2 regions of the Stenotrophomonas sp. STEN020 genome follow, and region 2 is predicted to be linked to the other one. Evidence: riboswitches for the same ligand, from Rfam matches in the RefSeq annotation. Region 2 holds a riboswitch; the other holds the start of a gene.
The links. A riboswitch is a leader RNA that binds a small molecule or an ion and turns the genes downstream of it on or off. The one in region 2 is predicted to bind cobalamin.

Region 1: it holds a riboswitch for cobalamin, as region 2 does, so the genes downstream of both, btuB (TonB-dependent vitamin B12 receptor) here and ACVOLZ_RS04015 (ribonucleoside-diphosphate reductase subunit alpha) in region 2, are expected to answer to the same signal.

Annotation. Positions count from the first base shown of each region.
Region 1 is NZ_JBRREI010000050.1:14,558-28,984, reverse strand. It holds gene ACVOLZ_RS17585 (TonB-dependent receptor) at 1-744, opposite strand, end outside; gene queD (6-carboxytetrahydropterin synthase QueD) at 929-1,294, shown strand; gene ACVOLZ_RS17575 (phasin family protein) at 1,658-2,020, shown strand; gene ACVOLZ_RS17570 (GAF domain-containing protein) at 2,193-2,675, shown strand; gene ACVOLZ_RS17565 (TfoX/Sxy family protein) at 2,672-3,031, shown strand; gene cobS (adenosylcobinamide-GDP ribazoletransferase) at 3,133-3,885, opposite strand; gene ACVOLZ_RS17555 (histidine phosphatase family protein) at 3,882-4,469, opposite strand; gene cobT (nicotinate-nucleotide--dimethylbenzimidazole phosphoribosyltransferase) at 4,466-5,536, opposite strand; cobalamin riboswitch at 5,819-6,059, shown strand; gene btuB (TonB-dependent vitamin B12 receptor) at 6,175-8,058, shown strand; gene ACVOLZ_RS17540 (TonB-dependent receptor domain-containing protein) at 8,162-11,140, opposite strand; gene ACVOLZ_RS17535 (AraC family transcriptional regulator) at 11,802-12,512, shown strand; gene gph (phosphoglycolate phosphatase) at 12,672-13,322, opposite strand; gene dinB (DNA polymerase IV) at 13,384-14,427, opposite strand, start outside.
Region 2 is NZ_JBRREI010000005.1:115,820-130,246, reverse strand. It holds gene ACVOLZ_RS04025 (VWA domain-containing protein) at 1-1,394, shown strand, start outside; gene ACVOLZ_RS04020 (DUF2884 family protein) at 1,660-2,469, opposite strand; cobalamin riboswitch at 2,740-2,957, shown strand; gene ACVOLZ_RS04015 (ribonucleoside-diphosphate reductase subunit alpha) at 3,229-5,538, shown strand; gene ACVOLZ_RS04010 (ribonucleotide-diphosphate reductase subunit beta) at 5,711-6,730, shown strand; gene ACVOLZ_RS04005 (acyl-CoA thioesterase) at 7,001-7,405, shown strand; gene ACVOLZ_RS04000 (NAD-dependent protein deacetylase) at 7,417-8,277, shown strand; gene ACVOLZ_RS03995 (NADH:flavin oxidoreductase/NADH oxidase) at 8,352-9,461, shown strand; gene purU (formyltetrahydrofolate deformylase) at 9,657-10,508, shown strand; gene pncA (bifunctional nicotinamidase/pyrazinamidase) at 10,515-11,135, opposite strand; partial or broken gene ACVOLZ_RS03980 (SMR family transporter) at 11,388-11,722, opposite strand; gene ACVOLZ_RS03975 (DUF3307 domain-containing protein) at 12,091-12,438, shown strand; gene dusA (tRNA dihydrouridine(20/20a) synthase DusA) at 12,661-13,668, shown strand; gene ACVOLZ_RS03965 (PepSY domain-containing protein) at 13,867-14,256, shown strand; gene ACVOLZ_RS03960 (response regulator transcription factor) at 14,330-14,427, shown strand, end outside.

The DNA of each region.
Region 1 (14,427 bases), on a different contig from region 2:
ACCATTCCAACGACCACCGGCCTTGTCGGTATAGATGCCCGAGCGGGTCAGATCGCGCTGATCCTGATCGAGACGGTCGCGGTTATAGCCTTCCAGCGACACCAGGATGTTGTAGCCATCGCGGTCCAGGTCGCCGATACCGCCGACGAACTTGAGGTTCTGCTGATCCAGCCCACCGGCTTCGGAGGTGCCGCCACTGACGCCGACTTCGGCACCTTCAAAATTCTGCCGGGTGATGATGTTGACCACGCCGGCGACTGCGTCGGAGCCGTATACCGCCGAGGCGCCGTCCTTCAGTACTTCGATGCGCTCTACCGCTACCAGCGGCAGCGCGTTGAGGTCGACGAAGGTGTCCGACAGGCCACCGGATGGGAAGCCGTAGTTGGCCAGACGGCGACCATTGAGCAGCACCAGCGTGTTCTTCTGCGACAGGCCGCGCAGGCCGATGCCGGCCGAGCCCGAGGCCCAACCGCTGTTGCTGGTTTCGTTGCTGGCGTTGCCGGTGTTGGCGGAGATCGAACGCAGCAGGTCAGCCACACTGGCCTTGCCGGTCTGCTCCAGTTGCTGGCGTTCGATCACCTGCACCGGGTTGGCGGTTTCAGTATCGGTGCGCTTGATGTTGGAGCCGGTGACACGGACCGCATCGAGGGTCTTGCTGCCATCGGCAGCGGTTTCAGCCAGGGCGAGGGAGGGAGCAGCGATGGCAGTGGCCACCGCGAAGGCGAGCAAGGAACGAGTAGGCATGGAATCCGGGGAGAGGTGAATGACAACCCCTGCAGTACCTCATGACAGTCAAATGTCCGGCCAATCACTTTGTTGCATTCGCACATAACCATCCGTTACATCGCTTCATCAGGATGGATATGAAAATATGACTGGCATCACTGGCGCATACGCGCAGCGACGGCGGCACCCTACAATTGCGCCCATGGATATTTTCAAGGTTTTCACCCTCGAAGCCGCGCACCGGCTGCCCAACGTCCCGGTCGGCCACAAGTGCTCGCGCCTGCACGGCCACTCGTTCCGAGTGGAACTGCGGGTCAGCGGCGAACCCGGCCCTGAGACCGGCTGGATCATGGACTTCAGCGAGCTGAAGGCCGCCTTCCAGCCGCTCTACGACCAGCTCGACCACAACTACCTCAACGACATCCCCGGCCTGGAAAACCCCACCAGCGAACGCCTGGCGATCTGGATCTGGGAAAAGCTGAAGCCGGCACTGCCACTGCTCAGCGAAGTGGTCGTACATGAGACCTGCACCTCCGGCTGCAGCTACAAGGGCGACAAAGCCGCCTGACAGCGGCCCTGTAGTGCCGAGCCATGCTCGGCAGAAGCTTTACCGGGAATGCCTCAGCCGAGCATGGCTCGGCTCTACAACGCCTTCCCGACCACGCAGCGGCATTTGTTGGAGTGGCGTAAGCCGCGAAGCCGGCCGTGCATGAAGCCTAAAAGCCAACCCCTCCCCAGCCCTCCCCTTGCCTTCGGCAAAGGGAGGGAGCGGTAGTGCCGAGCCATGCTCGGCAGAAGCTTTACCGGTAATCCCTCAGCCGAGCACGGCTCGGCGCTACAGGGACAGACTCTGAACAGTTCAGAATTTAATGTTGCACTGCGCAAAATCCAAGCTATGCTGCAACGCAACAAGACCCACCAGATCACCTTGATGTCCGCTCAGTTCAACGACTTCAGCAGTTACACCCAGCAGCTCGCCGCTGCCGCCAATCGTGCCAATCGGCTCGCCTTGGAAAATGCTGAAAGCGTGTTTGGCGTGCAACTGCGCGCGTTCGAGCGCAACACCACCGCTGCGGCTGGCTTCTTCGGCGAACTGGCCCAGGCCGGTGCGCAGGCGGATCTGCAGGCGCTGCTGCCCAAGGGCATGCAGCTGGCGCGCGAAAACATCGAACGGCTGGCCAATGCCAACCAGGAAGTGGTCGGGCTCAGCCTGAAGACCAGCGAGGCATTGAGCGCACTGGTGCGCCAACCGTTCGCTGCCAAGCCCGCCAAGGCTGAGCGCAAAACCGACTGATACCCAGACAACAGAATTTGCGCGGTCCCTCCCCCGCGCAATCCCAGACCCGGTAGCTCCCTCCCGCTGCCGGGTCTTTTTTTTCCTGCGATCCAGCATTCCATTGCCGATGGCTGCGTTCGGCGGCAGCGGCTGGCAAACTCGACGACCACGCAGCGGCTAGACTCTCCTGATGTTCAACACCGACACCCTCACCGGCAGCAAGCCGGAACAATACGCCCAGCTGCTGGCCCAGGCCCGCGCGCTCGTCCATGGCGAAGCGGACCGTATTGCCAACGCCGCCAATCTGTCGGCACTGGTCTACCACGCACTACCGCAGCTCAACTGGGTGGGTTTCTACTTCTACGACGGCAAGGAGCTGGTGGTTGGCCCGTTCCAGGGCCTGCCCGCCTGCGTGCGCATTCCGCTGTCCAAGGGCGTGTGTGGCGCCGCTGCCAGCAGCCGCCAGACCCAGCGCATCGAGGATGTGGATGCGTTCCCCGGCCATATCGCCTGCGACTCGGCCTCACGCTCGGAGCTGGTGGTGCCCTTGGTCCACAACGGCACATTGATCGGCGTATTCGATATCGACAGTCCAGTGATCGCGCGTTTCGATGCCGATGACCAGCTGGGGCTGGAAGCCATCGCACAGGTGTTTGTCGAGGCGCTGCAATGAGCGCACCCAAGCTGCGCAACATCGGCCCCAAGAGTGCAGCCTGGCTGCGTCAGGTCGGTTTGCGCAGCGAGCAGGACCTGAGCGCGATCGGCCCGGTTGCAGCGTTCATGAAGGTACGCCGCGCCGGCTTCAAGCCCAGTCTCAACCTGCTGTATTCGCTGGAAGGTGCGCTGGTCGGCTGCCATTGGCAGGAGATACCCGAAGCACGCCGCCAGCAGCTGGTCGCCGAGTATGAAATCGCCGTTGGCGCCCTGCCTACTGGACGCGCAGGGCAACAGGCCGGGCCGGTGCATGAAACGCATATGCAGGCCGAAGCCGACGAAGAAGAAAACAGCGAGATTCGCTTCGAGGACTGAAGCCCGCCCGGTACTTTTGTGGGAGCGGCGTCAGCCGCGAAGCTGGCCATTTTTCTGGATTGCGTAGTGCACGATTCCGGATGCGACTGTGGCTTCGCGGCTTACGCCGCTCCTACAAACCCGGCGGCGAGCGGTGCGAGGACTACCAGGGTCAGCAGCAGCAAGGTCTCCACCACTTCCACGCTGGCGCCGAGCCCATCACCCGAGATGCCGCCGAGCTTGCGCTTCCACCACAGTGCGACCAGCGGCACCAGCAGCAGTGCAAGCAACAACGGCCAGGCGACAAACACGCTGATAGCAGCCAACAACGCAGCCCACAACCACATCGCCGCCGGTCGCAGCTGCCAGGAAAAGCGCTCACCCAAACCATCGCCATGCAGCGACGGTATGCGCTGGCTCCACCACAAGGTGCCCCAACGCGCCCACGCCGGCACCAGCACGATGCCGAACCACAGCGGGCCCACCGCAAGCTCGGTCAGCAACACGAACTTGAGCAGCAGCTGCATGATCAGCGTGACCACGCCGAACACGCCCATATGCGGGTCTTTGAGTACTTCCAGAAAGCGCTGCGGGTTGCGATGTGCCGCGCCAAAGGCATCGGCAACATCGCCCAGGCCATCCAGATGCAAGGCGCCGGTCACCCACACCCAGACCAGCAAGGTCAATGCGCCGGCCAACCATGGACGATCAGCCAAACCATACAACGGTAGCGCCAGCAGCACGCCGATGATGATGCCAACCAAGGGGTAGTACACCGCCGACCTGCTCAGGTCTTCCTGGCGGAAGTCACGCACCTGCGGTGTCGGCAGCCGGGTCAGGAATTGAATGGCAAGGATCAGGCGGCGTCCGATCATGGTTGTCGCAACTCCAGCAGTTCACCCCACAACTGCCCGTCTTCGCCACGCTCCACGCGCAGGCGCACACGGGTGCCGTAATCGATGCGCATCGCCCATAGCGAGGACAGGCTCATGCCGCAGACCCGCGACACCACCAGCCGCAACACGCCGGCATGGCTGACCACTAGTACTGGCTGGCCGTCGCCATCGTCTTCGTCCACCAGCCGGTGCAGCTGTTCTTCCACGCGCGCCTGGAACTGCTGCCAGGACTCGCCATTGGGCGGCACCACGTCATGCGGCTCGCTATAGAACCCGGCCAATTGCTCGGCCGGCAGTTCGTCGAAATGCAGCCCGTCCCAGTCGCCGAAGTCGAGCTCGGCCCAATCCGGATGGATCTCGCAGAACTGGTTGCTGCCGGCTACCAGCGCATGCGCGGTATCCAGCGCGCGCCGACGCGGCGATGTGATCACCCGGCTCCAGCCGATGCCGGCATGGCAACGGTACAAGGCGTCCATCGCGCCTTCGATCAAGGGTGGATCGGTACGACCGTCCAGATGACCTGCACGTCCAGTCGAGGCATGCCTCAGCAGATCAAGAATCATCGGCCGCCACCGCGATCAGCAACCGCTGCTTCGGCAAATGTCGCCATGCTGTTGTGCAGGGCACAGGCCATGCGCACCAATGGCAACGCAAGCGCAGCACCGGAGCCCTCGCCAAGACGCAGGTCCAACGACAGCAACGGCTGCGCCTGCAGTGTTTCCAACAGGCGGATATGACCGCGCTCGGCCGATTGATGCGAGAACAGCAGCCACGGCCGCAGACTCGGGTTGATACGTACTGCGGCCAATGCCGCAGCAGAGACGATGAAGCCATCCACCAGCACCGGAATACGGCGCTGCGCAGCGGCAATCATCGCCGCGCTGATCGCTGCGATCTCCAATCCACCCACACGCTGCAATGCTTCGCAACCGGGCGATTCGGCCGTATCGATCAGTTCGCCGTGCAGGCTCAACGCGCGTGCGATGAGATTCTTCTTCTGCACCATGCGCACTGCGTCCAAGCCGGTACCGGCGCCGACCAGCTCGTCCAGCGGCAACGGGCCAAGCACAGCGGCGATGGCACTAGCGGCGGTGGTGTTGCCGATGCCCATCTCGCCGAACACCAGAAGATCGGCACCGTCGGCGCAGGCGGCGTCCACCGCACGGCGACCGGCATCGAAGGCAGCATCCAGATCGGCAGCCGACATCGCCTGGGCGGTGCTGAAGTCAGCAGTGCCGTGCAACGTCTTGGCACTGACCACACCGGCAATCGGCGCGGTGGCGCGGCTGCCCACATCCCATAGGTGCAGCGGCAGGCCCAGTTCGCGCGCCAGCACCGCAATGGCAGCACCACCGCTGGCGAAGTTATGCAGCATCTGCACCGTCACTTCCGCCGGGTAGGCCGATACGCCCTGCGCGGTCACGCCGTGATCGCCAGCGAACACCACCACCGGCACACGTTGCGCCACCGGCTGATCCACGCCTTGCAGCGCGGCCAACTCAACGGCCAAGGTCTCCAAGCGACCCAGAGCGCCTTCCGGCTTGGTCAGCTGGCGCTGGCGCAGCAGGGCACGCTGCCGGTATTCCTGCGAAGGCTGGCCGCAGGCCTGCCCGTACCATGTTTCTGTCACGACACTTCCGATACTGCGTTTGCAGCGCGCATTCTAGCCATTCAGCAACAGTGCTGCGCATGAGCTGCTTCGGCAGTCACTGCTCAAACCCAACTCGACCAACACGTAGCCCGTGTAAGCGCAGCGCTCCCGGGGAATGCGATTGCAGCATTGATGCGGGCTGCAGCGCCCTGCACTTCCCGGGTTCGCTGCGCTTGCCCAGGTTGCTTTGCACCTTGGCTACAAACGCAACGGTACGGCCGCCGTTACCGCCCATTCCGGCAACGCTGCCAGCAATGGCATAGAATGCGCGCACTTTCAGGTGACCGCCCGGCATTGCTGGTCGGTTGAAACGGGAAGCCGGTGCCGCACACTGCTAGAGCTCGCTCCAGCGTGTCGCCATTCCGGCACTGCCCCCGCAACGGTAAGCAGGACAAGTCCAGACATGGCGCCACTGTGCACGGCACGGGAAGGCGTCTGGACGGAAGCGGCACACGCCGCCTCGCCTGCGAGTCCGGAGACCGGCCCGAAAGCTGACTGGTTGCGATGCGGAGGGCATGGCGGCGGCTGTAGCGCCGTGTGCGCCGCCTCCGTCTTCTCCCTCTTCTGGCAGCCTCCCCCATCCGCCTGCGCGGGAGCGTGCAGGCCCAGGAGCTTCCATGAAACTGTCTTACCACACCCTTTCGCTCGCCCTTGCCCTGGCATTGCCGGGCGTTGCCGCTGCACAGAACGCACCGACCGAGCTGGACGACGTCACCGTCACCGCGACCCGCACCCCGATCTCGATCGAGAACAGCGTGGTGCCGGTGCAGGTCATCGACCGTGCGCAGATCGACCGCAGCCAGGCCAGCTCGCTGCAGGACCTGCTGCGCGGCCGTGCGGGCCTGGACATCAACAACTCCGGTGGCATGGGCAAGCTGACCTCGCTGTTCATGCGCGGCACCAGCTCCAGCCAGGTGCTGGTGCTGGTGGATGGTGTGCGTATCGGCTCGGCAACCAGTGGCATGCCGCCGCTGCAGGAACTGCCGATCGACCAGATCGAGCGCATTGAAATCGTGCGCGGCCCGCGCTCGAGCCTGTACGGCTCCGAGGCCATTGGCGGCGTGATCCAGATATTCACCCGCAACGCCGGCAAGGGCCTGCAGCAGAACCTGGCGATCACCGCCGGTAGCAACAACCTGCGTCAGGTCAGCGCCGGCTTCAGCAACCGCGGCGAGCGCGGCTGGATCTCGGCCCAGGGCGGCTACCAGGAGACCGATGGCATCAACGCCTGCCGCGGTTTCTACGACGCAACGACCTGGGCCGGTGCCGGCTGCTTCACCAACGAACCGGACCGTGACGGTTACCGCAACACCTCCATCAATGTCCGCGGCGGCTATGCCCTGACCGAGACGCTGAGCCTGGAAGGCCACGTGCTCAATGCCAACAGCCGCAACCAGTTTGATGGCAGCACCAGCAATGAATCGGACAACCGCCAGCAGGTGATCGGCAGCAAGCTGAAGTGGGTGCACAGCGACGCCTTCCAGCTGACCGCACTGGTTGGCCGCAACAACGAGCAGGCCGATGGCTACCTTGCCAGCAACGGCAACCGCAGCTTCGTCAGCACCCTGGACAGCCGCCGTGACACCGCCAGCGTGCAAGGTGACTTCCTGTTCGCCGAAGGCCAGCAACTCAGCGCCGGCGCCGACTGGCAAAAGGACAAGGTCACCGGCACCACGGCCTACATCACCGACAGCCGCGACAACACCGGCGTGTTCGCCGAGTACCAGGGACAGTTCGGCGCACATACGCTGCAGGCCAGCGTGCGCAATGACGACAACGAACAGTTCGGTAGCCACACCACCGGCAGCCTTGGCTACGGCTTTGCCTTTGGCAACGGCTTCCGCCTGACCGCCAATGCCGGCACCGGCTTCAAGGCACCGACCTTCAATGATCTGTACTACCCGTGCTCGCCGTGGGGCTGCTACAACAACGCCGAGCTGAAGCCGGAGAAGTCCAAGAGCCTGAACATCGGCATCGCGCAGTATGCCGACGCCTGGAACTGGACCTTCAATGCCTATGAAACCCGCATTGACCAGCTGATTGCACTGGACAGCACCTTCACCCCGTACAACATCGCCGAGGCCCGCATCCGTGGTGCCGAGCTGACCGGCTATCTGTCGCTGGCCGGCTTCGACATCAACGCCCAGGCCAGCTTCACCGACCCGCGCGACCACATTGCCAGTGCGGCTACCTACGACAACCTGCTGCCGCGTCGGGCACGCACCAGCGGCCGTCTGGACGTGGACAAGCGCTTTGGCCCGCTGCGTCTGGGCGTGACCGCTGCCGGCAGCGGCCACCGCTTCGACGATGCCGCCAACAGCGTGCGTCTGGCCGGCTACGGCACCATGGATGTGCGCGTTGAATACGCCATCAACGATGCCTGGAGCCTGCAGGCCAAGGCCGCCAACGTATTCGACCGCGAGTACGAAACCGTTGCCTGGTACAACCAGCCGGGCCGCGAGTACCAGCTGACCCTGCGTTACAACAGCAAGGCCAACTGAGTCAGCGAAGCCGCAGCACTGCTGCGGTTTCCAGCAGCGCGAGAACAAGCAGGGCCGACGGTCATCCCGTCGGCCCTGCTCTTTATGCAGTCGCCAAAGATCGTTACAGCTTCATGCGTACGCCGATGTTGAAGGTACGGCCGAGCACGTCATACACCGCTGCCTGGTAGCCGGTCTGATTGAAACCGGCACCGCCTGCCTCGGCACCCGGCACCCGTGGCGGCGCGCGATCAAACACATTGTTCATGCCACCGAACACACTGAATTTCGGCGTGAGCTGATAGCTGGCGTAAAAGTCGCTGTAGAAGGTATTGCCGGCCCACTCACGCTCGTAGCTTGCGGTAGAGGTATTGCTGCCACGCATCTTCGATACGTGCCGCAGGGTCCAGTAGAAACTGGCCTTGGGATTGGACCAACCGGTACGTACCGTGCCCTTCCACTTCGGCGTGCCCCACAGCGTCAGGTAATCCCATTCGTCGTCTGGATTCAACGGGTCGGCGACAAACTTGCGTTCCAGGGTCCGGCCGTAGCTGAGGTCCACCAGGATGCGGCCCGCATTGGAATTGGCTACACCTCCCAGGTCGTAGTACCAGTTGGCATTGATGTCCACGCCACGGGCGATGCTCTGCGACAGGTTCAACTGTTGCACGGCGACTTCTACGATGTCGCCGGCCGAGTCACGGGTGACCAGATCGCAGAAAGTATTGTTCAGGCTGGCCTGGTCGACGCAGCGGTTGAGGATGGTCTGGTAGTCCAGGGTGGAGATCACCCCGCGCAGGTCGATCTTGTAGTAATCGGCGGACACGGTCAGGTTGGAGATGAAGCGCGGCCGCAGCACCACGCCGAAAGTGGTGGTCTTGGCGGTCTCAGGCTTCAGCTTGACGTTGCCCGAGTAGACGATGTCCTTCCACTGCCAGTAGTTGCCAACGCTGGTATCGCTGGGGCTGATGGCCGCGCAATTGCCCGCCGTGTAGCTGGTGGTACTGGTGCGGTTGGCCAACGCATAGTCGTTGCAGGGATCGTAGATCCATGCCGACGACACGCTGCCCGCCGTGTACAGCTCACCGATATTGGGCGCACGGATCGCCTTGCCATAGGTACCACGCAGCGTGATGTCGTCGATCGGCGCCCACTCCAGACCAACTTTCGTCGTCGTGGTGCGGCCGGCGGTGCTGTAGTCCGACACACGTCCAGCGAGCTCCAGCGACAGGCGCTCGGCGCCGGTCACGCCTGACAGCAACGGCAGGCTCAACTCGCTGAAGATTTCCTTGACGCTGAACTCGCCGGTCAGGCTGCTTTGGGTGGTGCCAAGGCTGGGGTCATAGGCCGGGTTGGTCGGGTCGTACTGGGCGATAGTGCCGATCTCGTTGCGCTCCTTGCGGTACTCCGCGCCCACCACGATCTTGGCTTCACCACCGGGCAGGTCGAACAGGCCGCCGGAGGCATAGGCCGATGCAACTTTCTGGGTCAGCGTGGTGGTCGACCAGTCGGTGTCATAGGTCAGCCAGTCGACCATCTCCGAGGTCAGACGCTTGAACGGATTGATCGCCACACAGCCGGCCGGGCCATCCCAACAGATCGGGTTACCGGCACCATCCACATAGGAATTCAGGCCCGACAGCAAGCGGTCATAGGAGCCTGCGTTGAGTTCGCGGGTGCGCTGGCGGCTGCGGCCGTAGGAGTAGTAAGCCTCGTAGTTCCAGCTGCGGCCGAAGAAGTCGAAATAGCCTTCCGCACCCACGGTTGCCTGCAGCAACTTGCGATCGGTCTGCTGGCGCATATGCCCCAGCTCTTCATCGAAGTGGCGACCGAAAGCGATGCCATTGGTGAATGCACCACCGTTGGCGGTGATCATTTCCTGGGTGATGAAGGGGCTGTAGTACGGCACCACTTCGCTGCCACCCGACCCGTAGGTGCTGAGCGAGCGCCAGGACGCTTCGGACTGGCTCTGCGAATAGTTGACCGTGCCAACCAGGCGCAGCGCATCGTTGACGTCGAAATCCAGCGTCGAACGCACGGTCTGGCGATCCGATGGCGTCACCAGGTACCAGGAATCGTAGCGGCCGCCAAACTCGCCGCCATCGGTGGTGCCTTGCTGCAGCACGTTGAAGCCTGAGCTCAGGTTGGTCAGCCCGCCCGGGCCAAGTCGTGAGTGGCGCAGCGAGCCGTCCGGATTGAAGGTGTACAGGCAGTTGGCGGCATTGGCCACCGTGCAGTTGCCCAGCGACACGGTTGCATTGGGCGAGTTGTAGACGTTGCGACTGTTGTCCAGGATCACGTACGGATCGGTGCTCTTGGCACGGGCGTAATACGGATAGCCGTTGGCGGTCCAGGGACGGTCCTGGCCCCGCACGGTGCCGGAGTTCTCTTCCCAGAAGCCGTACAGGGTGAAGTTACCGCGGTTGTCGGCGAAGTTCTTGCCGAACAGAACGTCACCGGTATAGGTCGGCATGTCGCCGCGCGAGGAATCAGCGTAGCGGACGCTGGCTTCAAGGCCTTCGTAGTCGCGCTTGAGGACGAAGTTGACCACACCGTTGACGGCATCGGCGCCATACAGCGCGGAGGCGCCACCGGTGACCACGTCCACACGCTCGATCATGCTTGCCGGCAGTGCGCTTACGTCCACACCAGCGGTGCCGGGGATCGACGCAACTTGCCGGCGCCCATCCACCAGCGTCAGCGTGCGCTGCACGCCCATGCCACGCAGGTCCAGTGCACTGACGCCGACGTTGCCGGTCTGGTTGGCGGTCTGGCTGGTCTGGGTCGCAGCAAAGCTCGGCAGCTGGTTCACCAGATCGCCGATCTGGGTGTAGCCGGAGGCCTGGATTTTTTCCGCACTGATTGCCGTCACCGGCGCCGGGCCCTCGAAGCCCGGCTCACGACGGATGCGCGAGCCGGTCACGATCACGGTATCGAGATTCTTCGCTTCGGTGCCAGCAGGCTGTTCCTTCGCGGCCTCCCCGGCAGCATCCTGCGCCCAGGCCGAGCCCATGGAGGTAGCACACAGCGCAATAGCAACAGCGACTGCCAATTGGCCACGCCGGCGACACGGCAAGCGCTTGGCGGGATCGTTCGTTTTCATTTACTTCCCCTCGAATATGAAATGTCCAACGAAAATTCAGCAATCAACAACATCTGCCTCTGACCACCCGCCCAGCGCCTCGCCTTGATTGAAATACGGCTTCAGCAACAGCTGCAGGTCTACGACGCGCACCGCCGCTGAACCGCTTCGCGAAGACTTCGACCATTTCTCGCGCACACACCAACCAACCTCGGCGCGGGCAAGCGCGAAGGTCGACAGCAGATGGAGCAGTCACGATCCTGATGGCCGCGAACGCGGCCGGACCGAAGGCAAAACACCCGCACACAAACCGACACCGGATCCGGCATCACGCACGCCATTTCTGGCAGACACGCACTACCTTGGCATAACCGGCCCAGGTTTTTAGATCCGCCTAATACCAGCCCCAAGACGGGTATTGACGCGCGCCTTCCCGCTGATCAACGGGAAGGGCATTAAAAAGCAACGCAACCCGTAACAAGTGCAACCATTTGATTTGTATACATACGTAAGAACGAAAGAAGTCCATGACCGTACATTTCGGGTTCAATACTCCACCGGACCCAGTGCTGTGCGCTAGGTGTATCTTTACTTGCACGATGCGGATTTCAGCATACTAATACTGCTTGAGAGACGGCCGCCGCGATGGCAGGGTGTGCGCTCTGCAACGGAGAGCAACGTCATGGCTGTGACCCTGTCGCCACAGGTGTTGGTGCGCATGTTTGATCCACTTCCCGACGTTGTGTTCTTCATCAAGGACACCGAATGTCGCTACACGCACGTCAACCAGACCTTGATGCAACGGCTGGCGAAGAAGAGCCGCGAGGAGATCGTCGGTAGGAGCGTGTTGCAGCTCTATCCCGCACATCTAGCCGCGCGCTACATCCTGCAGGACCGCCGCGTGCTGACCGGCGAAGTCATCGAGGATCTGCTAGAACTGCAGCTCTATGCAAACCGAAGCGCAGGCTGGTGCCTCACCCTCAAGCAGCCGCTGGTGGAGGACAACCGCATCGTCGGCTTGATAGGTATCTCGCGTGATCTTGGCCAACCGGATCGCGAGGACTCTTCCTTCCAGCGCCTGCACGCAGCGGTGGAATACATGCAGGCGCATTTCCACGAGCCGCTGCGTGTACGCACGCTGGCTGGCAAGAGCGGCGTGTCGGTTGCGCAACTGGAACGCTTGTTCAAAAAGGTATTCCAATTGACGCCGCAGCAGTTGCTGACCAAATTCCGGATCGAGGCAGCTACCCGCATGTTGCTCAGTGACACCAGCATCGCCAGCGTCGGCCAGGCTTGCGGCTTCTCCGACCAGAGTGCATTCGCGCGACAGTTCAAGCACACCGTCGGCATGACCCCGCGCGACTACCGCGCCCTGGCGTTGGGCGCTCAGTAACGGGAACGGCCAGGATCACGTCTGATCTGCTCGCTGAAACCTTGTAGGAACGACGTCAGCCGCGAAGCAGATAGACAATCCAGGTGCGGAAGTTCCCGCAACTTCGTTGGCGCCAGCTTCGCGGCTGACGCCGCTCCCACAAGGGACCTTCAAGAATGGCTACGCGACGATCGCCACCAGCTCTCGCATATCGTCGATCACCGCTACCGCATCGGCAGCATCCAGATCCAGATCGCGCGAATAGCCATAGCGCACCAGCACGATCGGCATGCCGGCGTTGTTGGCCGCGCCCAGATCGGTACCCGAATCACCAACCATCAGGCAGTCGACTACCGGCTGCTGCAGCAAACCTGCCACATGCAACAGCGGCTCAGCAGCAGGCTTGCGCTGCGGCAAGGAATCGCCACCGATGATGTGTGCGAAGAACCCGGCGATGCCCAGATGCTGCAACAAGGGCGCGACCATCGCCGCCGGTTTGTTGGTGCAGATGGCCATGGGCAGGCCGCGCGCCTGTAACGCTGTCAATGCCTCACCAACACCTTCATACAAACGCGGGCTACGCAGCAGGCAAGCCTTGTAATGGCGCATGAAAACCGACATCACATCTTCCAGCGCCAACGCACTACCTGCATTCGCCAAAGCAGTGGTCACCAGATTGCGTACGCCCTCGCCTATCCAGCTGCGTACCGTCGCCTCGGACACGCGCGGCAACGCCAGCTCTTCCAATGTGAGGTTCACTGCCTCGGCGATATCACCTGCGCTGTCCACCAGCGTGCCATCCAAATCGAAAACCAAGGCATTGATCGCCACGCATCACACTCCCTGAATTGAGCATCGATTGTAGCGGCGCGGCGCCGTCTAAAGGATGTACTCAATCCAACGTGATGCTGCGAAACAAATCACCCTGGATCACCAGTTCTTCGCGGTCACGGAAACCGGCCAGACCAACGCCAACCAATCGATAACGCGTATCCGCCGGCAATTGCACGCGTTGACACAAGGCCAGGGCGATATCGCGAAGATCTTCCACCGAACCTGGCGGCGTATCCGGCGTATAGCTGCGGGTAAGGATGCGGAACTGAGCGGTCTTCAACTTCAGCACGACGGTGTGACCGATGCGCTCGGTACGCCCGGTTGCACGCCAGGTGCGCTCGGCCAACTGGGTGATCGCTTCATCGAACTCTCCCATATGCAGATCTTCGGCAAAGGTGTCTTCGGAAGAAATGGACTGCACTGGCTGATCGGGTTCTACCGGCCGCTCGTCGATACCGCGCGCCCGCCGGTACAAGCCCGCACCAAAACTGCCGAACAAAGCCTGCAGCTGTTCAAGCGGCAACGCACGCAGATCACCCACCGTAACGATGCCCAGCGCCGACAGCTTGCCTTCCATCACCTTGCCCACGCCCGGCACCCGTTTGACCGGCAAGGGCGTCAGGAACTCCTCGACCCGCGAAGGCCGCACCACGAACTGACCATCGGGCTTGCGCCAGTCCGAGGCGACCTTGGCCAGGAACTTGTTCGGCGCGATCCCGGCTGAGGCGGTCAGGCCGGTGGTCTCGCGGATCTGCGCGCGGATGGTGCGGGCAATCTCGGTGGCGATGCCGTCGCAGCTCGGCGATTCCGTCACATCAAGAAAAGCCTCGTCCAGCGACAGCGGCTCCACCAGCGGGGTGTGCTGCAGGAAGATCTCGCGGATCTGCCGCGACACCGCCTTGTAGCGGGCAAAGTCCGGCGGCACGAACACCGCATCCGGGCACAGCCGCTCGGCCCGCAAGGCCGGCATCGCCGAGCGCACCCCGAACTTGCGGGCCTCATACGAGGCCGCGCACACCACCGAACGCGCCCCGCGCCAGGCCACCACCACCGGCCTCCCGCGCAAACCGGGGTCATCACGCTGCTCCACGGACGCATAGAA
Region 2 (14,427 bases):
CGTTCCCGGTGACGGACAACACCGGCGACCTCAAGGCGCCGGCCACACAGCGCACCCGCCAGACCCAGCCCAACTTCCGTGCGCCGAACGGTACGGTCTGCAGCGATACGCCGGTACTGCGCGAGGTTGCTGATCCCAGCCCGAGGCCGCAGCAGCACGACATCGCTGCGGGCGAGACACGTCTGCGTAGGGGTGACAGCTACAGGGCATCCACCAAGATGATGGCGCCGCCGTCACCAGCAGCACCGCCGGCCCCACCGCCGTTGGCAGTCCGTGCCGAGGCCGCTGCCGATGCCAGTTATGCGGCAGCGGAAATGCCGATGGCTTCGATCACCACCACTGGCAACATGCGCCAGCAACAGGTACCCGTCACTGCCGGCGTGGTCGATGACAATGCCGACTTCACTGCGTTCCAGCAGTTCCTGCAGCGCCATGAAGAAGCCAACAATCTTGGCCGCGATGTCAACGTGCGCCAGCGCCTGCAGGTGGTCGATGCGCAGGGCCGGCCGGTGCCGGACGCGGAAGTGGCGGTGACCGCCCGCAACGGCGCGCGGATGTGGGCGCGTACCGATGCTGGTGGTCAGGTCTGGGTACACCCCAATGCCTTTGACGACCGCGATTCAGCCAGCTACCAGGTACAGGTGCGGCGCGCCGGCAAGACCGTGACCTCGACCCTGCAGCGCGGGCAGAAGAATGCCGTGCAGGTGGTGGTGGCCGATGCGCCGCTGCCGGCGCGCGCCAAGCTCGACCTGGTGTTCATGGTCGATGCCACCGGTTCGATGGCCGATGAAATCGACAAGCTGCGCGACTCGCTGCAGGGCATCGTGCGCGACATCGCCCAGCTGCCGTCCAACCCGGACATCTGCCTGGGACTGGTGACCTACCGCGACCGCGGCGACGAATACTTTGTGCGTGGCTGGGACCTGAGCGACAACGTTGCTGGCTTCCAGAAAGTGCTGAATGGCGTGCAGGCCAATGGTGGCGGCGATTACCCGGAAGCAATGAACGAGGCCTTCGACCATGCGGTGCAGGCGATGAACTGGCGCGGTGCCTCGACCACTCGCCTGCTGGTGTCACTGGCCGATGCGCCGCCGCACATGGATTACCCGCAGCCGCGTTACGAGCAGACCATGCTGGCGGCGCTGGGCAAGGGCATCAAGGTATTGAGCGTGGCGGCATCCGGCCAGGACACCACCGGTGAGATCGCGCAGCGGCAGATCGCGCAGTACACCGGCGGGCGTTTCATCTTCCTTACCTATAAGGATGCCCGTGATCCTTCCAGCGGCCCCGGCAGCGAGACTGTGCACGAAGTTGAAAACTATTCGGTCGATACCTTGGACAAGCTGGTGGTGAAGCTGGTGCGCGAGGAGCTGGCGCAGTTGCCGAAGGGATGAGCTTCTGCCCCCTCCCTTTGCCGCAGGCAAGGGGAGGGTTGGGGAGGGGTAAGCTTTGGGGTCGTTCGTCCATTGCCAGCTTCGCGGCGCACGCCGCTCCTACAAAGCCAAGCCCTGTAGTGGGGGGGGGGGGGGGGGGGGGGGGGGGGGGTGGGGGGGGGGGGGCGGCCGCGCGGGGGGCGCGGGGGCGCCCCCCGAGTGTGGGTGGGGGCTCTAGCTGTTTGTGTCGGTCCCGAGCTGGTCGCGGCACTACCAAAAGCGGGTTTTACCTCGCTGGCAGCGGGATGCTGTTGTCCTGGCCGTGCTCGCGCGCCGCCATCGTCGCGCCATCTCCGTTCACACGCATCATCTGCAGCGGCTGGCCATCAAGACGGAACTCCAATGCCGACTGCAAGCGGTCCAGTGCCTGTACCTGCGTGCACAACGACCGCGCGTGCTGCTCCAGGGCGGCAGCGCGCCCTTCCAGGCGCTGCTCAAGTTCGGCATCTAGTTTGTCTGCGCGCGCATCCAGTTTGTCCTCGCCACCGGTAAATACCGCCCATAGCATGCTGCGCGCGATGGAGCCGCTCAGGCTTTCGGCAGCATCCTGCACCCGGGTTTCGAACCCTTCATTGAACAATTCCTGCTCCCAGCGGCCGCGGCCGATTGTCTGCTCGACAAAGCGTTCGGCCTCCTTGCGCAACTTGCGGACCTTGCGCGAGTTGGCGTTGCCGGTCAGGCCTTCGTAAACCGAGTCCAGTGTGTCGAAGCTGATGCCAACCGACTCGTTGGCGATGCCGGTGACCGCCGGCATCAGCTGGCGCACGCCGTTCTCCAGTGCGCGCAGGCGTTGTGCATCGGCGGGCGATACCGTCTGCATGCGGTTGTCTATGCTCAGCTGGCCGTCGTGGAACACGATCTCGCGCATCGGCAGCGTATCGCGGCGCAGCCAGATGCCGCCGCCGTCGACCAGCACGTCGTAGTCGGTGGACACGCCGCATTGATCGGCGGAAAGCTCCGGCGCCTTGACCGGTGCGGCCATGGCCGCCAGCGGTAGCAGCAGGGCCAACGAAGTGGCGATGGGCGGCAGGCGCATGGCGGGGAGCTCGTGGCGGGAGGGTGCGGCCAGCTTGGCGGTTCGCGGCAAGGGCGGCGCCGGCCGGAAGTCATACCCGTAAATTTCATCAGAAATTTACGTAATCAAGACAGGTGGTTTCCCTACAAAAAAACTCTGCAAAAGGCTTGACTGCGCACTCCGTTCCAGCAGGTTGCAGTGTCCGGCCGGGGCGGCAGACAGTCCAAGCCTTGTGCCGCAAGGCTTGGCAAAGAAATACTAGATTTGGTGTTGACCCTGTCATACACCCCCACTATCTTGTGCTCCGTCGGTTCTGGCGGGATTTTTCCGTCGGATTAATAGGGAAGCTGGTGATGCCTTCAAGGCTAGTCCGGCACTGCCCCGCAGCGGTAATTGGGAACGACCCCGCCAACAGCACTGAGGCAAACGCCTTGGGAAGCGGCGGAGTAGGAGAAGGCCCCCGCCTTCCTGCCCATGAGTCCGAAGACCTGCCGACAGCCACGCGATGCACACCGCGTGGTGCCGGCTGCGGTGTCTTCGAGGGGAAGACGGCTGGTGACGTGGTGCTGTGGCTGCTGCCGACTCTTGGTCGTGCGCTGTCGCGGCTGCTGCGACGCCGTCCTTCCATGCTCGCGGTTCCGTACCGGCTCTGCTTCCTGCGCGGGCAGGAGCTGCGTGCATAACGTTTGCAAGGACACCATCGTCGTGACTGCCACTCATACTGACGTCGCTCCGGCTGAAGCCGGTTTTGAACTGACCCCGCCGCCGACCGCCACCGCCATGAGCGTGACCAAGCGCAATGGCAGCACCGAGCCGGTAGACCTCAACAAGATTGTCCGCGCCATCCAGCGTTGCTGCGAAGGCCTGCACGCGGTGGACCCGATGCGGGTGGCCACGCGCACCATCTCCGGCCTGTACAACGGCGCCAGCACCCAGGAACTGGATGAGCTGTCGATCCGTACCGCCGCCCTGCTGATCGGTGAAGAGCCCGAGTACGGCCGCCTGGCCGCGCGCCTGCTGGCCAACTTCATCGGCAAGGAAGTCTCCGGCCAGGAAATCCATGCGTTCTCGCAGTCGGTTGGCCGTGGCCACGAAGTCGGCCTGATCAACGATCGCCTGCTCAACTTCGTGCAGGTGAACGCACGCAAGCTCAACGATGCGATCGATCCGGGCTACGACCTGAACTTCGATTACTTCGGCCTGCGCACCATGTATGACCGCTACCTGCTGCGGCATCCGCATTCGCGCAAGGTCATCGAGACCCCGCAGCAGTTCTTCCTGCGCATTGCCAGCGCGCTGAGCGAGGACGTGCCCGAAGCCCTGGCGCTGTACCAGCGCCTGGGCAGCCTGGATTACCTGCCGTCCAGCCCGACCCTGTTCAATGCCGGCACCAGCCACGAGCAGCTGTCCTCGTGCTTCCTGCTGGACTCGCCGCAGGATTCGCTGGAATCCATTTACGACCGCTATGCCGATATCGCCCAGCTGTCCAAGTTCAGCGGCGGCATCGGTGTCAGCTATACCCGCGTGCGTTCGCGCGGCTCGCTGATCAAGTCGACCAACGGTCACTCCAATGGCATCGTGCCGTGGCTGAAGACGCTGGATTCCTCGGTGGCTGCGGTCAACCAGGGCGGCAAGCGCAAGGGCGCGGCCTGCGTGTATCTGGAAACCTGGCATGCCGACATCGAGGACTTCCTCGAACTGCGCGACAACGCCGGTGACGACTCGCGCCGTACCCACAACCTCAACCTGGCCAACTGGGTGCCGGACCTGTTCATGCAGCGCGTCGAAGCCGACCAGGAATGGTCGCTGTTCGATCCGCGCGTGGTGCCGGAGCTGACCGACCTGTTCGGCCCGGCCTTCGAGCAGGCCTATGTGCAGGCGGAAACCCAGGGCAAGGCGCGCAAGACGGTGTCGGCACGCAAGCTGTACTCGCGGATGATGCGCACCCTGGCCGAGACCGGTAACGGTTGGATGACGTTCAAGGACAAGTGCAACCTGGCCAGCAACCAGACCCTGCGCGCCGGCAACGTGATCCATCTGTCCAACCTGTGCACCGAGATCCTGGAGATCACCTCCAACGACGAGACCGCGGTCTGCAACCTGGGCTCGATCAACCTCGGCAACCACCTCGACGCGCATGGCGATTTCGATTTCGAGAAGCTGGCCGAGACCGTGCGTCTGGCCGTGCGCCAGCTTGACCGCGTCATCGACCTGAACTTCTACCCGATCGAAACCGCACGCCGCGGCAACCTACGCTGGCGCCCGGTCGGCCTGGGCTGCATGGGCCTGCAGGACGTGTTCTTCCGCAAGCGCATGGCATTCGACTCTGCCGAAGCACGCGCGCTGTCGACCAAGATCGCCGAAGCCATCTATTTCCACGCGCTGGAAGTGTCCTGCGAACTGGCCCAGGAACGCGGCAAGCACCCCTCGTTCAACGACACCCGCGCTGCCCACGGCGAGCTGCAGTTCGATGCGTGGAACGTGGTGCCGGACGACGTCGAGCGTTGGGATGCACTGCGTGAGCGCATCAAGCAGCACGGCCTGCGCAACTCGCTGATCATCGCGATCGCGCCGACCGCGACCATCGCCTCGATCGCCGGTTGCTATGAGTGCGTCGAGCCGCAGGTGTCCAACCTGTTCAAGCGCGAGACCCTGTCGGGCGACTTCCTGCAGATCAACCGCCATCTGGTGGCCGAGCTGAAGCAACTGGGCCTGTGGACGCCGGAAGTGCGCGATGCGATCAAGCTGGCCGACGGTTCCATCCAGAGCCTGCCGCAGATCCCGGAAACCCTGCGCCACATCTACCGCACTGCATGGGAACTGCCGATGCGTTCGCTGATCGACATGGCCGCCGCACGCGGTGCCTATATCGACCAGTCCGCCTCGCTCAACCTGTTCATGGAAAGCCCGAACATCGGCGCGATGTCGTCCATGTACATGTACGCCTGGAAGCAGGGCATCAAGACCACGTATTACCTGCGTTCGCGTCCGGCCACCAAGATCGCCAAGACCACGGTCAGCAGCTACACCCCGGTGGAAGCCGTGGCCTGCTCACTGGAAAACCCGGAAGCCTGCGAAGCCTGCCAGTAAGCACTGCATAAGCCCCTCTCCCGCCCGCGGGAGAGGGGTTGGGGTGAGGGCGCTCTGAAAGCAAGCAGACCCAAACCTTCAACAACCAACCCTCATCCGCCCCTTCGGGGCATCCCCGCCTTCGCGGGGACAGGCTCTTCTCCCGCAGGGAGAAGGGAAAGGAGAAACCCCCATGTCCAATGAATCCCGTCAAATGCTGCTCGATCCCGGCTTCGAGCTGACCCTGCGTCCGATGCGTTACCCGGACTTCTACGAGATGTACCGCAACGCCATCAAGAACACCTGGACGGTGGAGGAGATCAATTTCCAGATCGACATCACCGACCTGCACCAGAAGATGTCGCCGGCCGACCAGCACCTGATCCATCGCCTGGTCGCGTTCTTCGCCACCGGCGACTCGATCGTGTCGAACAACCTGGTGCTGAACCTGTACCAGCACCTCAACGCACCGGAAGCGCGCATGTACCTGTCGCGCCAGCTGTATGAAGAAGCGCTGCACGTGCAGTTCTACCTGACCCTGCTGGACAACTACCTGCCGGATCCGGAAGAGCGCTTCAAGGCCTTCGCCGCGGTCGAGAACATCGACTCGATCAAGAAGAAGGCGGCGTTCTGCTTCAAGTGGATCGATGCGCTGCAGGAAACCAAGCGCCTGGAAACCCGCGACGACCGCCGCCAGTTCCTGCTCAACCAGATCTGCTTCGCTGCCTGCATCGAAGGCCTGTTCTTCTTTGCCGCGTTTGCCTACGTGTATTACTTCCGTTCGCGTGGCCTGCTGCCGGGCCTGGCGTCGGGCACCAACTGGGTGTTCCGCGACGAGAGCTGCCACATGGAGTTCGCGTTCGAGTGCGTGCGCAAGATCCGCGCTGAAGAACCCGATCTGTTCGACGCGAAGATGGAGCAGGAGGTCTACCAGATGCTGGAAGAGGCCATCGAGTGCGAAGTGCAGTTCGCCGAGGACGTGCTGTCCGGTGGCGTCGCAGGTATCTCCACCCGCGACATGCGCGAGTACCTGCAGCACTGCGCCGACAACCATTTCCTGAAGCTGGGCATGGCCAAGAAGTACAACGTGCGTAACCCGCTGCCGTTCATGGAATTGCAGGACGTGCAGGAACTGACCAACTTCTTCGAGCGCCGCGCCTCCGCCTACCAGGTGGGCGTGCAGGGTGAAGTGGCGTTTGATATGGCGTTCTGATCGACTCCCTCCCTTGCGCGAAGCGCAGGGGAGGGGTGCTTGTCTCCCTCCCTTTCACCGCAGGTGAAGGGGAGGGTTGGGGAGGGGTACTTCGGGCTCTACACGTAGCGCCCGATTGCAGTTTTTTGCGGAAACCACCGGCAACAGCAACAGCAAAGGCACCCCTCCCCAGCCCTCCCCTCGGCTGCGCCGAAGGGAGGGGGCAGAGCACTCACCGGCTGCACAGCTTCGCGGGCGTATCATCGGCGCCAACTTACAGGTGATGCCTCCATGACCCCCATCGTCGAAACCAATCCGCCGGTCGAAGTCCGCATGGCGGAAATCGTATTCCCCAACCACACCAACCATATGGGCACGCTGTTCGGCGGCCAGGCACTGGCGTGGATGGACAAGGCGGCCTTTCTTGCCGCTGCCCGTTATTCGCGTTGCACCGTGGTCACCGCACGCTCGGACCAGGTCGATTTCAAGCTGCCGATCCGTATCGGGCAAATGGTGGAAACCATCGGCCGGGTGGTCAAGGTTGGCCGCAGCTCGATGCATGTGGAAGTCGAGCTGATTGCCGAAGACCTGCACAACGGCGCACGAGAGCTCTGCACCAAAGGCACCTTCGTGATGATCGCGCTGGATGGCGAAGGTCATCCGACCACCGTGCCGGCGCTGCCGACGCAGGCCTGAGCCGTACGGCGATGACCACTTCACCGGCACAGGCTGGGCGCTTATCACCGGCAGTCATTACCGAGCTGCCGCAGTTCATTGCCGGTCACCGGCGTCTGTTTGTAGTCACCGGCGCCGGCTGCAGCACCGATTCCGGTATTCCCGACTACCGCGACAGCGATGGCCAATGGAAGCGCACGCCGCCGGTGACCTATCAGGCGTTCATGGGCGAGGAGGCAACGCGCAAGCGCTACTGGGCGCGCAGCCTGCTGGGCTGGCCGCGCTTCGGCCGCGCACTGCCCAATGGCACGCACCATGCGCTGGCGGCGTTGGAAGCCGATGGTCGCATCGAGCTGCTGTTGACCCAGAACGTGGACTGTCTGCATCAGGCTGCCGGCAGCCAGACTGTGATCGACCTGCATGGCCGTCTGGATCAGGTGCGCTGCATGGGTTGCGAAGCACGCAGCCCGCGTGAGCTGCTGCAACAACGCCTGCTGCGCGCCAACCCCGGCTGGGACGTGCTGGAAGCGGGCATCGCGCCCGATGGTGACGCCGATCTGGAAGCCGACTTCTCCGCGTTCAGCGTGCCTGCCTGCGACGCATGTGGCGGCGTGTTGAAGCCGGATGTAGTGTTCTTCGGCGAGAACGTGCCGCGCGATCGTGTCGCTGCCGTGCATGAGCACCTGCAGCGTTCCGACGCGGTACTGGTGCTGGGTTCGTCGCTGATGGTGTATTCGGGTTTCCGTTTCGTCGATGCTGCTGCCAAGGCCGGTTTGCCGATAGCCGCGGTCAATCTCGGCCGCACTCGTGCCGATCACCTGCTGTCGTTGAAGGTGGAAATGCTCTGCGCCCAGGCACTTGCCTTCCTGTTGGACGGTACCAAGACGCAGTGATCCATCACGCTGGTTGAATCAAGACCGGCTACGGCGTGCAATGAGCGCCCCCACTGTTGATGGACGTCTCCCACGTGAGCACGCTTTTCTCACCGCTGTCGCTAGGTCCGCTGTCTCTTGCCAACCGCATCGTCATCGCGCCGATGTGCCAGTACTCGGCGCAGGATGGGCAGGCCACCGATTGGCATACGATCCACCTGGGCCAGTTGGCGCAGTCCGGCGCCGGCCTGTTGATCATCGAAGCCACTGCGGTCGAGCCACGTGCTCGCATCAGCTGGGCCGATCTCGGGCTCTGGGACGACGCTACTGAAGCTGCCTTGTGCAAGGTGCTGGCCTCGGCACGGCGCTGGTCGAGCATGCCGATCGGCGTGCAGCTGGCGCATGCCGGGCGCAAGGCATCCACTGCGCGCCCTTGGGATGGCGGTGGCGCGATCGCGCCGGAACAGGAGCACGGCTGGCAGGTGCTGGCACCGTCTGCATTGCCGTTCAAGGGCGGTGATCCCATTCCGGAAGCATTGGATGACGCTGGCATCGATGCGGTGGTCGACGACTTTGTTGCTGCCGCCAAGCGCGCGGTGCGGCTCGGTCTGGAGCTGATCGAGCTGCATGCCGCGCATGGTTACCTGCTGCATCAGTTCCTGTCGCCGCATAGCAACCAGCGCGATGATGCTTACGGCGGTTCGTTGGAGAACCGCATGCGCTTGTTGCTGCGTGTATTCGATGCCGTGCGCGCTGTGGTGCCGAGTAGCGTTGCACTGGGCGTACGCATCTCCGCCACCGATTGGGTGGAGGGCGGTTGGGATGTTGCCCAGAGCATCGTGCTGGCCAAGGCGCTGGAGGCACGTGGCAATGATTTCCTGCATGTCTCCAGTGGCGGGCTGGACCCACGCCAGCAGATTCCGGTCGGACCCGGCTACCAGCTGCCGCAGGCGGCGGCGATCAAGGCGGAGATCGGCACGCCGGTGATCGCGGTGGGCCTGATCACCGAGCCTGCGCATGCCGAGGAAATTCTGCTTGAAGGCAAGGCCGATGCGATTGGTATCGCCCGCGGCATTCTGTACGACCCGCGTTGGCCGTGGCATGCAGCGGCAGCGCTGGGTGCGCAGGTGACGGTTGCGCCGCAGTATCTGCGCAGCGAGCCGCATGAGGCGCGCGGTCTATTCAAGCTCGCCGGTCAAGCTTGAACCTGGTGTGGCAGGCTCCAGCGGCACGCAGCCGCTGGAGCTCAGGTGCGGTCATTGGCGGAGCGGCTGGCGGGGCTGACCGTACGCGCAGGCTGAACATGCACGGCTAGCAAACCGTGTCAGCTGCAACTGTTTTTGCCGGGAATCGACTGGAACGGTTACTTTCCACGACCCCGCTGATAAATGTTGTTGGCCATGCGTCCTGATTTCATCCTGACCCTTTCCTGCCCGGACCGCACCGGCATTGTCTATCGCGTGTCCGGCCTGCTGTTCGAAGCCGGCTGCAACATCCTCGATGCGCAGCAGTTTGGTGACGACGAAAGCGGCCGCTTCTTCCTGCGCGTTCACTTCGACATGCACAAGGCCGGTGACGAGCCGGCGGTACGTGCGCGTCTGCAGGGCTTGGGCGAAGAGTTCGCGATGGAATGGGAGCTGCACGATGCGCGCCGCCGCGCGCGCTTGCTGGTGCTGGTCAGCAAGCAAGGCCATTGCCTCAATGACCTGCTGTTCCGCACCCATAGCCGTCAGCTGAAGGTGGATATCGCTGCGGTTGCCTCCAACCACAATGACTTCGCCGGGTTGGCTGGTTCCTACAACGTGCCATTCCATCACCTGCCGGTGGACGCCGATAACCGCGAGCAGCAGGAACAGCAGATCGTCGACCTGGTCGAGCGCGAGCGCATCGATCTGGTGGTGCTGGCGCGTTACATGCAGATACTGTCGCCGCGACTATGCCAGGCGCTGTCCGGTCGTGCGATCAACATCCACCACAGCTTCTTGCCCAGCTTCAAGGGCGCGCAGCCGTACCACCAGGCGCATGCGCGTGGGGTCAAGATCATCGGCGCCACCGCGCACTACGTAACCTCGGATCTGGACGAAGGCCCGATCATCGAGCAGGACGTGGCGCGCGTGGATCATGCGATGACGCCGCGTGACCTGGTGCAGCTGGGCAGTGATACGGAATCGCAGGTGCTTGCGCGTGCGGTGCGTCGCCATGTCGAGCATCGCATCCTGCTCAATGGACATCGCACCGTGGTGTTCCGCTGACCTGAATCAGCCGATATGAATCCCGCATTCGTTCAAGGCGATGCGGGTGGCGGCATCGTTGGCTGCCGATACCGGACGGGTCAGGTCCCAAAGGAAGCGCACGGCAAAACCGCTGATGGCGGCGTCCTGCGCGCTCCACAACACGCAGTAGTCACGTGCCAGTCCGCAGACGTGGACTTCACGGATACCACGCTCATGCAGCCAGCCTGCCAGGCCGGTTGGCGCTCGGGTGGCTTGCGGGCCGATGTTCTCGCGGAACGCGCTATAGGAGTCCACTTCGCGCTGGCTGCCTTTGCGCAGGATCAGGTCGGCATGCTTCCACTCAACGCGTGCATCCAGCGTCGCACCGGCAGTGCCTTGCACGCAGTGGTCCGGCCACAGTGTTTGCGGTTGGCCATGCAGTTCGATGGAGTCGAACGGCTTGCGCCCAGCGTGCTGGCTGGCGAACGAGGCGTGATCGGCCGGATGCCAATCCTGGGTGGCAACCACGGTTTGATAGTGACGCGCATCCAGCAGTGCAGCGATGCCGGGCACGATGGCGTCACCGTGCTGGCAGGGCAGGGCACCGCCGGGCATGAAATCCGGTTGTAGATCGATAACCAGCAGCGCAACGTCTGTTCCGTACATCGACAACTTCCTGACGCGGGGGACGCACAGTTTAAGGCAGTGCCGATCAATGCCACGTAGTGCCGAGCCATGCTCGGCAGGGGCTTTCCCAGCGGACATGTAGGAGCGGCGTAAGCCGCGAAGCAGGCAAGAGCCAAGTCACCCCTCCCCAGCCCTCCCCTTTGCTACGCAAAAGGGAGGGGGCAAAAGCGGTAGTGCCGAGCCATGCTCGGCAGGGGCCTTACCAGTGATCCCCGCCGGAGCCGCGCCAGCTCAATGCGCCGACGAGCGTGAGAACAGGTTGATCACCAGTACTCCGGCGCAGATCAGGCCGATACCGACGATGGCCGCCGCATCTAGCTTCTGCTTGAACACGAACAAGCCGATCAGGGATATCAGCACAATGCCGACACCGGACCAGATCGCATAGGCGATACCGGTAGGGATGATTTTCATCACCAACGCCAGCAACCAGAAGCACACGCTGTAACCGGCCAAGGCACCAACGGTTGGCCACATAGTCGGCTCATGCCATCAGAAGCCTTGAGCAGTGAGGTGGCGAGCACTTCCAGGGCGATGGCACAGGCCAGCAGTGCATAGGCGTTCATGACGGTACTCGAAGAAGTGTTCGCCAATTCTAGCGGCGCAGTTCTTACGTCACCGGACTCTTACGTCACCGATCTAGACTGGGCCTGCCATATCGACCCAGGTCCATATGGCAGGCGCCAAGGCAACAAGCACAAGGAACAGGGAGCAACGAGCCAAAGGGGGCGGGAGTGCTGAAGATTGGGGCTGCGGTGGGCACGCGGGGAGCGTGCCGGCAGGCCGATCTGGTGGCGACCGCGGGCGGGCCATTGTTCGAGTGACGGGTTTGCGCGTTGTCGGGTGTAACTTCCCCGGATGTTTGTGCAGCACACATCGCACCAGTGCCCCGAGTGGTGCCAGACTCCGATCCACGTCCCAACTCAAACAACAGATGGCCCACTACGCGCTGCTCCAGATGTTTTTGTTGTTGATCGTCGCCCATGCAGTGGCCGACTACCCCTTGCAGGGCGAATTTTTGTCACGCGCCAAGAACCGGCATGCGCCGGTGCCCGATGTGCCGTGGTACCAGGCACTGGCTGCGCATGGAGTCATCCATGGTGGCGCGGTGGGCTGGATCACCGGCAGCATCGTGCTTGGGGTGCTGGAAACTCTGAGCCACATGCTGATCGATGATCTCAAGTGCGGTCACCGCATCAGCTACAACGTGGACCAAGTCCTGCACGTGGCCTGCAAGGTACTGTGGCTGGCGTTGTTGTTGCTGATGCCGGATCTGCCCTGATCAACGCCCCGGTGTTTGCCTTGGACAGCCCTGATCCAGTTGGATCGCGGCGGCCTGTCCGAGCTTCCGTGCTGCTGTGATCCGCCCGCTTTGGGCGCCACTTGCAGCCAGACGGCCGCACACAAACCCGGTCGCAAGCTGAAAGCCAGCACCGATATGCCAGCGTGAAGCCGGGACTTGGGCGAAAATAGCCGATCCACGCATCACAAGACCTCGCGCTGCATGCCTTCCCTGCCTCAAAACACCCGCTACGCCGACTCCCTGCGTCTGTCCGTCGCCCCGATGATGGACTGGACCGACAGGCATTGCCGGGTATTCCACCGGCTGCTGGCGCCGGGTGCGCGGCTGTACACCGAGATGGTGCATGCCAATGCGGTGATCCATGGCGACCGCGAGCGCCTGATCGGCTTCAATCCGGTCGAGCAGCCGCTGGCGCTGCAGCTGGGTGGCAGCGATCCGGCTGCCCTAGCGCAGGCCGCGCGTATCGCCGCCGATTGGGGCTATGACGAGGTCAACCTCAACTGTGGCTGTCCGTCGGACCGGGTCCAGGCCGGGCGTTTTGGCGCCTGCCTGATGCGCGAACCTGAATTGGTTGCTGAATGCGTCGCGGCGATGGTGACCGCAGTGGATATCCCGATCACGGTCAAATGCCGCCTGGGTGTGGACGAGGACAAGGACTACGACGTGTTTGCCGGTTTTGTGGACCGGCAGGTACAGGCCGGTGCGGCAATGGTGGTGGTGCACGCCCGTAATGCCTGGCTCAAAGGCCTGTCACCCAAGGAGAACCGCGAGATTCCGCCGCTGCGCTACGAATGGGCCTACCAGCTCAAGCGCGAGCGACCGACGCTGCTGTTGGTGATCAATGGCGGCATCGCCACAGTCGAGGCCGCCCAGCAGCATATGCAGCACCTGGACGGGGTAATGCTCGGCCGGGCTGCGTACCACGACCCTTATGTGTTGCATGCGCTGGACTGTGCCCAGACCGGGCAGCCGCTGCGCGGGCGCGAGGAGCTGCTGGTCGCGATGCGCCCCTATGTGGAAGCGCAGCTGGCCGCCGGTCTGGCCCTGAAACACATCACCCGGCACCTGCTTGGCCTGTTCCATGGGCAGCCGGGTGGGCGTGGCTTCCGTCAGGTGCTCAGCGAGGGCGCACACCGGCCCGGCGCTGATTGGGGCTTGGTCGAACAGGCACTGCAGGTCACCCGTCGGCAGGCAGAACGGGTTGCGTGAAGCGTCTGCTGGGGCGGTTATTCGGTATTTGTCCGGTCAGCTTGCTGAACGAGTGCGTCGAGCCGGGGCCGGGTTCAGATCGGATTCACCCCTAAAAATCAAGAATTTGGCTCAATTTCGTAAGCTCTCCGGAAAATTTTCCCGGTCCGTGGTTTACGAATTTTGAACGTTGCCTCGCCGTCCGCTAGGATCTGTCCCATGCATTCGCTTTCCCGTCGTCGTCTGCTGGTCGCCCTGATTGCCACCTTGGTCGTGGCCGGTCCGGGCGTGGTCGTGGCGTCGGCGCAGCAGCCGCAGCAGTCGCGGGGCGACAACGCCCGTGGTGTTGAGGGTGGTGAGCGCGTTGCCCGTGCCGGCCGCCAGGCGGGTACAGACCGCTCGTTGTCCGACGCCGTGCGGCGCGTGCAACGCGAGACCGGTGGGCGCATTCTTGGTGCCGAGCGCGTGCCGTACGACGGCCGCGACATCAACCGTGTCAAATACATGGATGACCGTGGGCGCGTACGCTACATGGACGACCCTGCGCCTTCACGAGACCACCCGCGCGACCAGCGGGCGGAGCTGCCACCACGCGGCGATAACTCCTGAACAGCGATAGTGGTTGTGGTTTTTGAATACACACGCTGGCCGCCAGGCCGGCCCAAAGTACTAGGGAGAGTTCATGCGTATCCTTCTGGTTGAAGACGAAGCCCCGCTGCGGGAAACCCTTGCGGCACGCCTCAAGCGCGAAGGTTTCGCCGTGGATGCCGCTCAGGATGG